Regions from separate parts of the Paenibacillus allorhizosphaerae genome, predicted to be linked through region 2. Evidence: a T-box and tRNA genes for the amino acid it is inferred to sense, from the RefSeq annotation. Region 2 holds a T-box; the other holds one or more tRNA genes.
What was found. A T-box is a leader RNA that pairs with one kind of tRNA and senses whether it is charged. The one in region 2 lies ahead of ACFQI7_RS09225 (arginine--tRNA ligase), so its partner is inferred to be a tRNA-Arg.
Positions count from the first base shown of each region.

Region 1: it has a tRNA-Arg gene. The T-box ahead of ACFQI7_RS09225 (arginine--tRNA ligase) is inferred to sense a tRNA for this amino acid. The anticodon was not compared.

Region 1 covers NZ_JBHSRV010000042.1:105-6,797, forward strand. The annotation lists rRNA gene rrf (5S ribosomal RNA) at 177-293, shown strand; tRNA gene ACFQI7_RS37170 (tRNA-Ile) at 339-415, shown strand; tRNA gene ACFQI7_RS37175 (tRNA-Ala) at 433-508, shown strand; tRNA gene ACFQI7_RS37180 (tRNA-Asn) at 514-589, shown strand; tRNA gene ACFQI7_RS37185 (tRNA-Ser) at 597-685, shown strand; tRNA gene ACFQI7_RS37190 (tRNA-Met) at 705-778, shown strand; tRNA gene ACFQI7_RS37195 (tRNA-Ser) at 781-868, shown strand; tRNA gene ACFQI7_RS37200 (tRNA-Glu) at 883-954, shown strand; tRNA gene ACFQI7_RS37205 (tRNA-Phe) at 1,044-1,116, shown strand; tRNA gene ACFQI7_RS37210 (tRNA-Thr) at 1,124-1,199, shown strand; tRNA gene ACFQI7_RS37215 (tRNA-Tyr) at 1,204-1,286, shown strand; tRNA gene ACFQI7_RS37220 (tRNA-Trp) at 1,290-1,360, shown strand; tRNA gene ACFQI7_RS37225 (tRNA-His) at 1,365-1,437, shown strand; tRNA gene ACFQI7_RS37230 (tRNA-Gln) at 1,447-1,518, shown strand; tRNA gene ACFQI7_RS37235 (tRNA-Lys) at 1,529-1,601, shown strand; tRNA gene ACFQI7_RS37240 (tRNA-Leu) at 1,616-1,701, shown strand; tRNA gene ACFQI7_RS37245 (tRNA-Leu) at 1,712-1,795, shown strand; tRNA gene ACFQI7_RS37250 (tRNA-Gly) at 1,805-1,876, shown strand; tRNA gene ACFQI7_RS37255 (tRNA-Cys) at 1,894-1,967, shown strand; tRNA gene ACFQI7_RS37260 (tRNA-Arg) at 1,982-2,055, shown strand; tRNA gene ACFQI7_RS37265 (tRNA-Pro) at 2,144-2,220, shown strand; tRNA gene ACFQI7_RS37270 (tRNA-Gly) at 2,227-2,297, shown strand; tRNA gene ACFQI7_RS37275 (tRNA-Arg) at 2,327-2,400, shown strand; gene ACFQI7_RS37280 (helix-turn-helix domain-containing protein) at 2,669-3,208, opposite strand; gene ACFQI7_RS37285 (alpha-L-rhamnosidase C-terminal domain-containing protein) at 3,423-3,992, shown strand; gene ACFQI7_RS37290 (hypothetical protein) at 4,352-4,624, shown strand; gene ACFQI7_RS37295 (D-2-hydroxyacid dehydrogenase) at 5,285-6,208, shown strand; gene ACFQI7_RS37300 (DUF6953 family protein) at 6,521-6,693, shown strand, end outside.
Region 2 covers NZ_JBHSRV010000002.1:109,638-116,330, reverse strand. The annotation lists gene ACFQI7_RS09230 (hypothetical protein) at 1-501, opposite strand, end outside; gene ACFQI7_RS09225 (arginine--tRNA ligase) at 1,001-2,887, opposite strand; T-box leader at 2,933-3,161, opposite strand; gene ACFQI7_RS09220 (glycosyl hydrolase family 18 protein) at 3,309-4,913, opposite strand; partial or broken gene ACFQI7_RS09215 (antibiotic biosynthesis monooxygenase family protein) at 5,071-5,301, opposite strand; gene ACFQI7_RS09210 (DUF3473 domain-containing protein) at 5,612-6,496, opposite strand; gene ACFQI7_RS09205 (class I SAM-dependent methyltransferase) at 6,489-6,693, opposite strand, start outside.

The sequences.
Region 1 (6,693 bases), on a different contig from region 2:
CATTAGCTAAAAGATTCAGCATTGTTGCAGCGAAGATTTATCTTTTTGAAGTGACCTTTGTGCGAAGCACAACGGAACGATAAAAGATAAATTGGAGCCTTGTTTCGATCCAGTTTTCAGGGTACAAGCGACCTTGAACAAAAGTAATAGATGTTTCCTGGCAGAAACATCAACCGTTTGGTGATGATGGCGGAAGGGAACCACGCGTACCCATCCCGAACACGAACGTTAAGCCTTCCAGCGTAGATGGTACTTGGACCGCAGGGTCCTGGGAGAGTAGAACGTCGCAAAGCGGAAAAAATTCCACGTTAGTGGTTTTTTTTATGCCATAAACATTAGGGCCTTTAGCTCAGCTGGTTAGAGCGCACCCCTGATAAGGGTGAGGTCGGTGGTTCGAGTCCACTAAGGCCCACCAATCATATGATTTGTTTAGGGGCCATAGCTCAGCTGGGAGAGCGCCTGCCTTGCAAGCAGGAGGTCAGCGGTTCGATCCCGCTTGGCTCCACCAAATATTCCCTGATAGCTCAGTTGGTAGAGCACTCGACTGTTAATCGAGTTGTCACAGGTTCGAGTCCTGTTCGGGGAGCCATTTTTATGGAGAAGTGTCCGAGATGGCCGAAGGAGCACGATTGGAAATCGTGTAGGCGTCACAAGCGTCTCGAGGGTTCGAATCCCTCTTTCTCCGTCCGTTCAGAACAATAAATGGCGGCGTAGCTCAGCTGGCTAGAGCGTACGGTTCATACCCGTAAGGTCGGGGGTTCGATCCCCTCCGCCGCTATTGGAGAGATACCCAAGTGGCTCAAGGGGACCCTCTGCTAAGGGGTTAGACTGCGTAAGTGGTGCGAGGGTTCGAATCCCTCTCTCTCCGTCGCAATTACATAAGGCCCGTTGGTCAAGGGGTTAAGACACCTCCCTTTCACGGAGGTAACAGGGGTTCGAATCCCCTACGGGTCATATATGAACGCTTAGCTCAGCTGGGAGAGCATTACCTTGACAGGGTAAGGGTCGGCGGTTCGATCCCATTGGCTCCGCCAATTACATAAGGCTCGGTAGCTCAGTCGGTAGAGAAGAGGACTGAAAATCCTCGTGTCGGCGGTTCGATTCCGTCCCGAGCCATTGTTGTGCCGCTGTAGCTCAATTGGTAGAGCAACTGACTTGTAATCAGTAGGTTGGGGGTTCAAGTCCTCTCGGCGGCACCATCATGGAGGCTTAGCGAAGTGGCCAAACGCAGCAGACTGTAAATCTGTTCTCTGACGAGTTCGGTGGTTCGAATCCATCAGCCTCCATTTAGGGGTATTGTTTAAAGGTAGAACAAAGGTCTCCAAAACCCTTGGTGTGGGTTCAATTCCTGCTACCCCTGCGCGGCGGTCGTGGCGAAGGGGTTAACGCACCGGATTGTGGCTCCGGCATTCGTGGGTTCAAGTCCCATCGATCGCCCTTTCTTATTGGGGATTAGCCAAGCGGTAAGGCAACGGACTTTGACTCCGTCATGCCTAGGTTCGAATCCTAGATCCCCAGTCCTTTGGATGAGCCATTAGCTCAGTTGGTAGAGCACCTGACTTTTAATCAGGGTGTCGTAGGTTCGAGTCCTACATGGCTCACATTAATCCTATACGCGGTTGTGGTGGAATGGCAGACACGCTATCTTGAGGGGGTAGTGGGTGTACGCCCGTGGAGGTTCGAGTCCTCTCAACCGCACCAATAATTGCATGCGTTCGTGGCGGAATTGGCAGACGCGCTAGATTCAGGTTCTAGTGGGGTAACAGCCGTGGAGGTTCGAGTCCTCTCGAGCGCATTGGTTTATGCGGAAGTGGCTCAGGGGTAGAGCATCGCCTTGCCAAGGCGAGGGTCGCGGGTTCGAATCCCGTCTTCCGCTTTTATTTTATTGAACTAGGCGCCATAGCCAAGTGGTAAGGCAGAGCTCTGCAAAAGCTTTACCCCCAGTTCGAGTCTGGGTGGCGCCTCCATCATTGATTTAATTGTGCCCTTAGCTCAGCCGGATAGAGCGTTTGACTACGAATCAAAAGGTCGGGAGTTCGAATCTCTCAGGGCACGTAGGATTATGGCGGAATTGGCAGACACGCGACTCAAAATCGTGAGGGAAACCGTGGGGGCTCAACTCCCCCTACCGGCATTGTATGATCGGGACGTAGCTCAGCTTGGTAGAGCACCTGGTTTGGGACCAGGGGGTCGCATGTTCAAATCGTGTCGTCCCGACCACAAGATGCGGATGTAGTTCAATGGTAGAACTCCAGCCTTCCAAGCTGGTAGCGTGGGTTCGATTCCCATCATCCGCTTAATGAAACTGTATCATATAAAAATTTTTGTCCTAGTAGCTCAGTTGGATAGAGCAACGGCCTTCTAAGCCGTGTGTCATGGGTTCGAATCCCTTCTAGGACGGTAAGGATAAAAGCCGTGGGTAAACTGCGGTTTTTTTTATAATGCAAATAGGGATCCCCGCTAACGTTATTCCCATATTCCATTGTAAGCTCCTTCCCCCTAATGGGAACAATAGCCCAATAAACAATCCGGTCATCGGTTTCACTAAAGATCGCTGCAACTGAATAGGATGGTCGGGCGCGTCAGCTACTGATTGAGCTGCCATGAAAATTCAATGGTGCGGCTCGAAAAAAAAACAGACAATACCAAAGAAGACGCAACGAAAGGTTTAGACCCGATGCATTTTTCGATAATGCAGCGGCGTTATACCCACATTTTTGGTGAAAACCCGGTTCAGGTAAAAGCCGTTCTGATAGCCACAGCATTCGGAGATTTGATCCAGCGTCATTTTCGTCTCGGCCAACAGCTTTTTTACTTTTTCCAAGCGCAAGCCCGTCACAAATTGAATCGGCGTTTCTCCATAGGCAGTCTTATAGCCCTTCGAAAATCGGGAGGGCGATAGCCCAAGAGAAGCAGCCACTTCTCTTAGTTGGAACGATTCGAATGCAAGTTTCTTCAATGTCTGCTGCGCCTTGCCCATCACGGAATGATTTGCAACGGCATCCGTCGATTCGTCCGTTATCGAAATTTCTTCGCAGTACAAATACCAGATATCCAGCACATGGTGATTCAATTTATGCTTGGTGAACGCATCGCGCCCCAACGCGATTTTTTTCATCCGGGCGAGCGTAAAGAGAAGCGGTGCGGAATTCGTCATACGGATCTTGCCGACTGGAACCGCCGCACCGATATCGGTCGGCTCGAGCATGAAGCCTTGCCCGTCTGTCCATCGTAATTTGATAAACGCGTAGCGGAAAGGCTCGCCGGTCAGCTGGGCGACGCGGAGGCGGAATCCGTTTTTCGCGGATTGGCGGAACAGCTTGCGGAATCAATCCGGTCATGGCTGTGGAACGATGAAACGGGGGCGTACACGGAGTGTGTTGTGAACGGGCCCATGTCGGAAAAAATCAGCGAGATCACGAATGCTTTGGCTCTACTGCATCTGCACGACAGCGGTGAAGAACGCGCGGCTCGGATCATTCGCTGTGTATTTGTTGGGCGTGGTGGTACGGGTCATGAAGGCAAGCCCTTTTTTCATGCTGTTCGTATACCGGGCATTGGAAAAACACGGAGATGCTGCCCTTGTGCTGCGGATGATCCGTCAACGGTATGGCTCCATGCTGGATGCTAGAGCGACGACGCTGTGGGAAAATTGGCAGCTATTTTACAAATCCGCTACGGGTGGCGTAAAGTTTCAGAGCGCAAGCCATGCCTGGGCCGCCATGCCGCTGGTGTTTGCAGCGGAACAGCTGCTCGGGATAAACATTGCCGAGGCGGGCTTTACGAAAGTGATCATTGCGCCGAAGCTGTTTGATCTGGATTATGCAGAAGGAACCGTCGTGACACCGGGTGGGGAGTACGGCGTTGCCGTGATCCGCGAGAGCGGCGGAATTCGAGTAAAGGCGACGGTTCCGGCGGGCTGCGAAGCATGGATCGGCGGTGAGCTGCACCGTGAAGGAACGCACCACGTTCTGCTGCCTGACGCAAAATGATAATGGAGGGGGCTATGCAGTGTGAAAGTCGAGTGTCAGAAGCAAGCATTGGAAGGCTGTATTGGCTGGGCAGTTATACCATTGTGCCTCCTACGGACGCCTGGACCTTCGAAGATTTGGCCGATCTATCGACTTGGACCGCTAGCCCGGCAACCTATTGATTTCAAACTCGTGATCATGCCGTAGGAGCAATTGACGCTGAACTCCCTCGGTACGATAGCGCACAAATCACACCACAACAAAGCTGCCGCGTTGAACGGCAGCTTTGTTGCCGTCATGGAAGCCTATTAGGTTGCCAAGGTTAAATGGACGGCCTCATTGAACTAAGCGTATGGTTAAATTTATGAGGAGATTTGATAATGAACACATATGTTAGGCTTTGGTTTTATGCCGATAAAGAATTGCCCGAAATTGCAAGTAAATTAAAACTTCTAGGGGGATTTCAAGAATATTTGCATGACGGAGAAGACACCTGGGAATGGTGTTCATCGGAATTTGGTGGGATCAATGCATTAGACGAAGTTAAGATTGAACAAATCGGTAGACAGATTTCAATTGATCTAATTGCGAAAGTCTATCTAGGTGAAGTAAATAAGAATGCCTGGTCTTATACGGACTCGAAAATTAGATAAGATAAGCCACTGTGATTCCATCGAATGAATGCAACCTCTCTAAGTTAACGGATACGATAGCGTAGAAAACACACATCATGAGGCTGCCGCGAACAATCGGGTGGCCTTTTCCTCGCTAACGGGATACGATATTGCGAAAAAAGATAACTTTGCTTTATTCTTTGCTTTGCCTGGATCTTATTTTATTCTTGATATTTGTTTATCATTTGGTTAAGCGAGTGCGCCGATAGTAAGAAATCGTTCTCGTAAATAAAGGAAAATATACAAAATACCATCAGTTTGTTAAACTACCATGAAAGAACGGATTAACTTTCATGCTCTGTGGTGCAGCGCAGGATGCATGGATGGCTAACGGATACGATTGTGCAATAGCCTAATTTGGGGATGGCCGGCGTTCGGGATTTACTGGGGCACATCCTTTAATTTTTGGTTCTTTCATAAAGAGATTACTGCTCGATAACAACTTCTCTTGGGTGGGAGAAATGTCAAGGAGCATCAATATCCGTATTTCGTATGAACATTGCGTGGATTCCTTTAGTAAATTAGCATTTCTTGAGTAAGCTCTTCCGTACTCTACGGCGATTCTTTATACTGTAGAGAAACCTATCGATAGGGAAAGAGAGGATGTCCATTATGCCTAAGATCGTGTGCCTGCGACCAATGTCCTTGAACCAACTCGAACAGATATACACGGTAATTCCTACCGGGTGGGAAGTGATTCATGGCGACAAAGAACAATGGGCCTCCCATCTAAAGGACGCCGAGATTATGGTCGGTTGGAACAGGTTGGCCGAGGCATGTTTGAATTCAAACTCGAAATTAAGATGGGTACAGAATTGGGGGGCTGGAGTGGACCGAATGCCGCTTGCCGAAATGGCCGCCCAAGGGATCTTATTGACGAATGCCAGTGGCGTACACGCTTTTCCGATCTCCGAAACGATCTTGGCCATGATGCTTGCCTTTTCTCGAAAACTTCATCTTTCGATCCGCCATCAGGCCCAAAAAACCTGGCAATCGACGGGGGAGTTACACGAAATTCACGGCCGAACGATGGGGGTGATCGGAGTCGGGGCGATTGGAGAGGAGACGGCTAGGCTTGGTAAAGCGTTCGGTATGAGGGTACTTGGTGTGAGACGATCCGGAGAGCCTTCGCCATATGTGGATCGAATGTTCGATAAATTCGGACTCGATGAAGTTCTGCAGCAAAGCGATTACGTCATCGTTACACTTCCCCTGACTCCGGACACGCATTATTTATTTGGAAGCAGGGAATTTGCTCTGATGAAGGCTTCCGCATACTTTATCAATATCGGCAGAGGCGGAACGACGAATACGGAGGCTTTGCTTGAAGCATTGCGTAACGGCCGGATCGCTGGTGCAGGCTTGGATGTGTTCGAGCAAGAACCTTTGCCTGAGTCGAGTCCGTTGTGGCAGATGGATAATATCATCATCACCCCGCATAATTCGGGCTCAACTGTGTATTATGACGATAGGGCAATGGAGATTTTCCTGACGAATTTGAAGGCATATTTCAATGATGGTCAACCGTCCTACAATCTTGTGGATTTTGATAAGCATTATTAAAGCAGATATATCAGGACTATTGCAGCGGACAATTTTATTGGGACTTTTATTATTGACAAAATGAGCCTGATGCCTTCAGGCAAGCGAGCTGGGCAAGAAATTGAAGCGAACGAGAGACCGTGTTCAGTTTAGCTCATTTCTTCATGGCCCCATTAAAACCAATAACCGACTGCTTCACAGTCGGTTATTTTTATAACTAAATTAACCACAGGAGTGGCTGTCTGATAGCCATATTACGCCTGATTTCATCATTGGTGGGTTCTTGTGAGTTTTTGGATTTCACGAATCAATTATTTATGAGGGGCGTTTAAATTGGATACTGCAGTGAATGAAATTGCTGAATGGATGTTATATGAATTGAAATCATCTGGGATTTTGTATCAAACCGATGCGGTTAACTATATTATAAATAATTATGGTAAAACGTTTATTTATGTTAATGAAAACGGAAATCAGTCAATATCAAAGGATGTAAAGAAAGCTTT
Region 2 (6,693 bases):
GGCGACGATCACCGTTCTTTTCCCGGTATTCACAAGCCCCATACCTGAAGCAACCGCGATTTGCTCCGCCTTTAGATCCGGATTTTTTTCCTTATAAAATTTATAAAAATCATCGAAGGAAAACGGGTTTTTCTCCTGCTTAATCCATACGATCATAATACCGGAGGGAGGGATCACATTACTTGCATCGCTGCCCCAGTTCCATGGCGTATTCACTTTGTCTTTATCAGTAAAGCCATCCCTAATAATGATTTGTAAATCTCCCAGCTTCACATTTTGACCGCTATTGTTATACAGCTCGATCATTTCGTAAGCTTCGTCGTAATTGGCCGTAGCGCCTGGAGGTTTTACATTTTTTGCGTTTGGAATCATTTCGGTGATCATGATCGACGGAAGTGCAGCCGCTGCATTCGCCGGTTGAGGCACAGCCACAAAGGCCATGCTCGATGAAACGAATGTCAATACCAGGGCAGATGTGAACCGTTGTCGTAGTGTAGCCATCAATATCGATACCCTCCAATGGTCATTGCATATAAAAAAACAAAACGCTTGCATTTTTCCAACGTTTTGAGGCAGGGTCGTGCTTTATAAATATGTAATCGTTTAATAAAAGGAGTTGCCAAGAAGCATATGTACGCAAATCGTTTTGAGGAGGTGTTTGGAAGAATTGCAAGGAGAGCTTGATTGAATCCATTTAAATCATATCTAACAAAAATGCTGATCTGACTGCAATGTGCTGTATGTTTTTATCACCTCCTCCTATTTACACCCAGTATGTAGAAAAACGGCGGTCGAATATCCGGACATTTGATTATATTTGAACATATAATTGGAATATCCTTCCGAATTATAGCACGACCATTTCTTTTTTGTAAACGCTTTCTAAAGTCAAAAAATGTTAAATTTTGTTAACAAATGCTGTCGGCTTAACCCATTTATTTGATTGATGCAATCAAAAAAAGAAAGTCCCCCAACCTAATGAAAAGCTGGGGGAGCGCTTCTACATTCGTTTAGGCGTCGGCAGTCCGAGCACTTGCAGCGCATCGTGGAGCGTTTCCTGGAAACGCTGTGTCAGCCACAGGCGAAACAGCATCGTGTGTTGTTCGGCTTTGAGAATCGGGCAACTTGCATAAAAATGATTAAACAGCGTCGCCAATTCGTGTACATAAGAGCATAATATGTTGGGAGCCAGCTCCTCCTTCGCCGCTTCCAGTGTCTCCGGCCAATAAGCGATATACCGCATCAGGCTGTATTCCTGAGGGTCCAGCTCGTCGAACCCCTTCATCTCGATTTGCTCCGGAAGACCGGCCTTCGCTTTGTCCAAAATGCTGCACGCTCTGGCATACGAGTACAGCATGTAGACACCGGTATTCCCGGACACTTCCGTCGCCTGATTCAAATCAAACACGACTTCCGTCTGCAGATGGAATCGCAACAAGTAGTAGCGGATTGCGGCAGCGGCGATGGTGCGGCTGGACAAACCGGCTTTGCGGGACCGTTTCGCCTCGATGACCTGTTCCATGCGATCGAGAAAGTCGGCGGCTTTGATGCCGATGCCTTGCCTTCCCGACATCGGATACGAATGCTTCTCCTCCGTCGTGTCCACCCCAAGTCCGGCTGCCGTCTCCCGGCTGAGCGATACGACCCCGTAGCTGACATGGCGCAGCTGCTCCGCTTGTTCATGGAATCCGAGCGCTTGCAGCGCTTGCTTGACCATCGCTTGCGGATATTCCTGCCGATAATCGATGACATTGATGACGAGATCGGCATGACCGATCTTCCTGGAGGTTCCTTCCGGGTGGGTGGACCATAGCTTGTCGGCGAATTTTTTGTAACGAAAATCAGTGCCGAGCAGTCCGAACTTCCATAAATGGTAAGCGATATCTTTTGCCGTATAGGTCAAGATGCCGTTCGATCTTACCAGCACTTTGTCCGCCTGATAATCGGCGCCTTCTCCCGTCCCCGAGTCTCCTTCCCCATTCGGCTGCCTGAGCACCCAACATCCCGCAAGCTTGCCGTCCGTCTCCTGCTGAAACCTTGCCGTCGTTTGCAGCATGTCAAACGCGCGCGACCACAATCCTTCCCGGACGATGCTGCTTTCCCACACCAAGACATCGTAATCGATGCCGAACTGCTTCATCTCTTCCAGATGCTCACGTACGATTCGTTCTGCCACCAGCAGCCCCATCCAGGCGATGTTCGTATTTCCTTTCTCCAACTCATGCAGCACGGCGGCACGCTCATTTTGTAAAGCCGGAATTTCTTTATACGCCTTGTTTACTTTTGCGTACGTTTCCCAACAAAAATCGCCGAAGCGCGCAAAGCTTTGCTCCGTTGACGTATGCAGCATGCCGACAACCGTATCGGCCAGTTGATTCCCCAAGTCGTCGATGTAGTTATGCACCTCTACTTGATAGCCCGTTCGCTTCAATAGCCTCGCAAGCGTGTCGCCGATACACGAGTTCCGAAGATGCCCGATATGGGCCGATTTATTCGGGTTGATCGAAGTATGCTCGATCAGCACCTTTTTACGAGGCTGCCCGGAAGATTGTGCCGTGGTGCGTGTCTCATAACCGTACGCCCATTTTTTCCAGTCCACATACAAATTAATGAACCCAGGCGGAGCGACTTCAATTTTATAAAACAACGCTTGAATCGAAGCATCCCGCTCCAAGATGTCTTTCAGATCACTTGCAATGGCTGCCGGCGGTTTTCTCAAAGCTTTGGCAAGCAGCATGGCAATATTGGTGCTGTAATCCCCAAAGGTCATATAGTTCGGATGCTCGATCCCGATCTTGAGCCCTTCCGGCCGCTGCAAACCGGTCGCTTGGAACAATTCGTTTAAAGCGGACTCTACTGCACCTACAATCACATCGCTAATCTTCATCTTCAAGATCAACCCTCCTAAAAAAATAAAAAGCTCCCGTCTCCAATAAGAGACGAGAGCTATAATGATCCCGCGGTACCACTCTGCGTGTTAAGCCGCAACGGGCCCAACCACTCATGTTATAACGGTCCATGACCGGATTCGCCTACTGCCTGTTGTATTTCGGCAAACCATCTCCCGGGCCCGTTTCATCCTGGACAACCGTACCGGCTTGCACCAACCCGGCTCGCTGCGACTGCTTGTCACGGACTACTTTCCCGTTCATGAATATTCATGCTATTCACATCATGTCAATGCTTAGAAACATTTATACAGGATGGATCGTGAAATGTCAAGTGATGCGTGCCATACGTTTTCAGTTATTGCGTGGTGCTGCCTGCATCTATGACTTCCCCATCGCGGCTGCCTGCCGCTTTCTTGGTCACTTTGCGGCAGTGCCGATCAGTTCCCAGTCCGCAGCCGTAACATTGCCCATGTGCCATAAGGATACGCCCTTGAGCCCGTAGTATTTGGCCAGCCACAGCTTTTTGGCTATGCTTTCCGTATCTTCGTAATATATCAAGTGGCTGCCGCGCTCGTCCTGGAATACGATTTGCTTCAAATGATACGGCAAGCTCCACGTCTGCCCATCCGGCTGCGAGGCTAATCGCCGCTCCACCGCATCGATTTCCGGTTCGTAATAGGACGTAATTCCCTGCGAAGTAATCCACTGGTTCGCTTGCTTGGAAATGCCGAGGACCAGCTTTTCTTTGGGAATCGCGGCAAGCGCCTGCCGTACCGTATCGTTCACAAGCGGCAGCGGAGCGGAAGGCAGCTTGCTCCCTTGATCGGTAAAATCGTAAGCCATCAAAATGACCGTATCGGCAATGTCGCCGATTTTTTTCAGATCATACCCCTTGTAGTAATAGACGGGCGGAACGGCGACCGTTAACGAACGGTTCCCTAGCTTCGCTTTCAGCGCGGTAAGGAAAGCGGCATAATCGGCTGCGCTCGCTTCCTCCTTCAAGCCTTCAAAATCAATGCATACGCCCGTAAACGAATAACGCGGATCGTCCAGCGTTTGCATCAGCGAGTCCATAAAAGCCGATTGCGCCGCCGTATCTTTGACGAAATCTCGCAAATTGCCGCTGCCGTAATAGACCATCAGCTCGCTGCGAATATTCGCCGATTTGGCCGCTTCCGCCGCTTGCTCCCAGCCTTCCGGAATGCGGTACTCGGTATCCCCGGTTTGCAAACTCGCCTTGCCGGCCGCGTCATACTGCAAATGAGACCAACCGAATATTATGTTTGACAGGGAAGGCATCCGGTTTAGAGCCGAATAGGAGCGAATCGCATAAAAGCCCGTCACATCCAGCACTCGTTCTGCCGTTTCTTGATCTACCCAACGGTATATGATGGCGGCGGCTTCTTTGCGGGAAAGCGGGTCGCTCGGTCTAAAGCCGCTCTCGTCTCCTTCCATGATGCCTCGGTTTACGGCATAATACACATAAGGCGCGATCAATTCGGTGATTTGACGGCCGTCCTTGAATGGCTTTGCTTCTTTTTCGTTAGCCCATCCGGACTGCAGCCACAGGTTGCGTACCGACTCATCCTGCAAGTTCAATATCGTTGTTCCGATAAGCGCAGCTACTTCTTGTCTTGTGATCGGCTGTTCAGGATAAAACTTGCCTGACGCATCGGTCATAAAATCGATCCAATGATGCTGAGCCGCATAGGCGATATACGGATAAGACCATTGATCCGCAGAAAGATCCGACGGAGCCGGACCGGCCATATTCGACACATCCGCCCTTGTAGAAGCGACGGCCAGTTTGACGAAAGCTTCCCGCGACAACACCCCGTCAGGATTAAAAATGGCGGCGGATTCGCCGTTAATAATATCAAGCGCGGCGAGCGAGTATACATTGTCGTAAAACCAATCCGTTTGTTTCACATCCTGGAACGGTTTTAACTGCACATCGTAAGCAAATGCATTTCCCGTCATTGCAACAAATAGCAATAACACAAGCACGGTGATTCTTTTCATACGTCTGTCTCCTCTCCTGTCCCTCCTATTAGACGAAAGCGAATCGATAATAGTTTCATATAGGGACATGATGCCATTTGCCGAGTCACTTCAAAAAGAGCAGGCACGATTCGCATCGTACCTGCTCTTCTATGGATTCACGATTTCGCGAAATGCGTTACGGCTTCTTGATTACTTTCACTTCATAGTTGCCGTGGCTGGTGCTAATAATATGCTCCGGCTTTGGTTTGCCTCTGTTTTGTCTGTGGCCTTCCAGATGAACCTCGCTCGTCTCCCATTTCTTCCACGCTTCTTCCGATTCCCAGCGGATCATGACAATGACTTCTTCATCGCCTCTTCTTGCTTTCTTCACCATCACGTTAGCGTCGATAAAGCCTTCTTGCTGCTGCCTCGAGCGCGTTGCTCTCCATAAGGGAAGCAATCATCTTCATTCCACCTTTCCGCTATAAAAAAAACGGCCATAAAAAGCAAAAAAAGAGACCTGACGCCAAACAAGGCGGAGGTCTCCGGTTTATCCGGTAGATAACCATATATTCCGATGTGCTATGTATGAATTGAGTATAGCAACAATCTGCGTTTGTGTCAATGGACCATTCGAGCCAAAGATTTATAAATCATCAGCTAAGCCGGCAAGAGAGCACTCTCGACGCTCAACCGCGTTAAAAGTGCTCTCTTTAGCTTGTTTACCCGTACAACCGTCACTGCACATCCAAACCGTAATTGTGCTTCAGATGCTCCGATACGGAAGTAAAGTTGAAGCTTTTCAATATATGTTCAAGCTTCTTTTTCGTGCCGCTCACATTGTAATAATGGATAAAATGCTCCTTCGACGGCAAGCTCAGCTTCTGTTCCGTTGCGTCAATCTCCCGCGGATGCAAATATACGATGGAGTTGCTGCCTTGACGGTTGGCGGACCGGATGGCCTGCTTAATAAAAAACGTCGGGAAAAATCGGAAATAAAAGCCTCCGGAATAGCCCATATTGCGTCCGCCCAGCTTCATTACCGACATCGGTACTTCGTAAAGGTCCAGTTCTATGCCGTCTACCCGCGGTTTATGGATCTCGGTCGGAGCCGTAGGGATGCCATACAGGAACGTTTTTACCGGAAAAATGCTGGCGTCATACTTCATTTCGAGTTCCACGAGCGCTTCCAGATAGTGAAGATTGCTTTCCACAATCGACCAGGAAGGCGCCCGGTAGCCCAATACCTTGCTTCCGGTTAGATCTTCCAATATATCGACGGATTTTTTCACATCGGCCTTAAACTCATCGTACGTTTGTTTGTATGCCAGTTGGTGCCCATAGCCGTGTGATGCGACATCATGCCCTTCCCGCGCGATAGCCTTCACGACATCCGGGTAATCTTCCCCAATGCATCCGAGTACGAAGAACGTCGCTTTGGAGCCAGTATTGCTGCACATTTCCAAAAGCGCATCCATGTGCGCCCTGAATTTGGAGCCTTTGCCTCTGAAATCATCGGGATTGATATGGTCGTAATTCGCGTGAAACCATTCCTCTATATCAAATGTAAGCATATTGTTTATGCGGTGATGCGTCTCGTTAAGAGCAGCCTGCCTAGTCAATTTTCTTACTCCCTTTTATCGCAAACGAGGTGCAGAACGCATCGGATACGTTCCCGCCGGTGCGGCTGCTTGCTACAAACTTGAATGGATGATACATTTTCAAAAATTCGATATGTTCAAAGCCGTGATTGGCAAATACGTCTCTCAATTCATCCATCGCGTACATTTTGTCGAACTTCTTGCTTTTCTCAAACAAC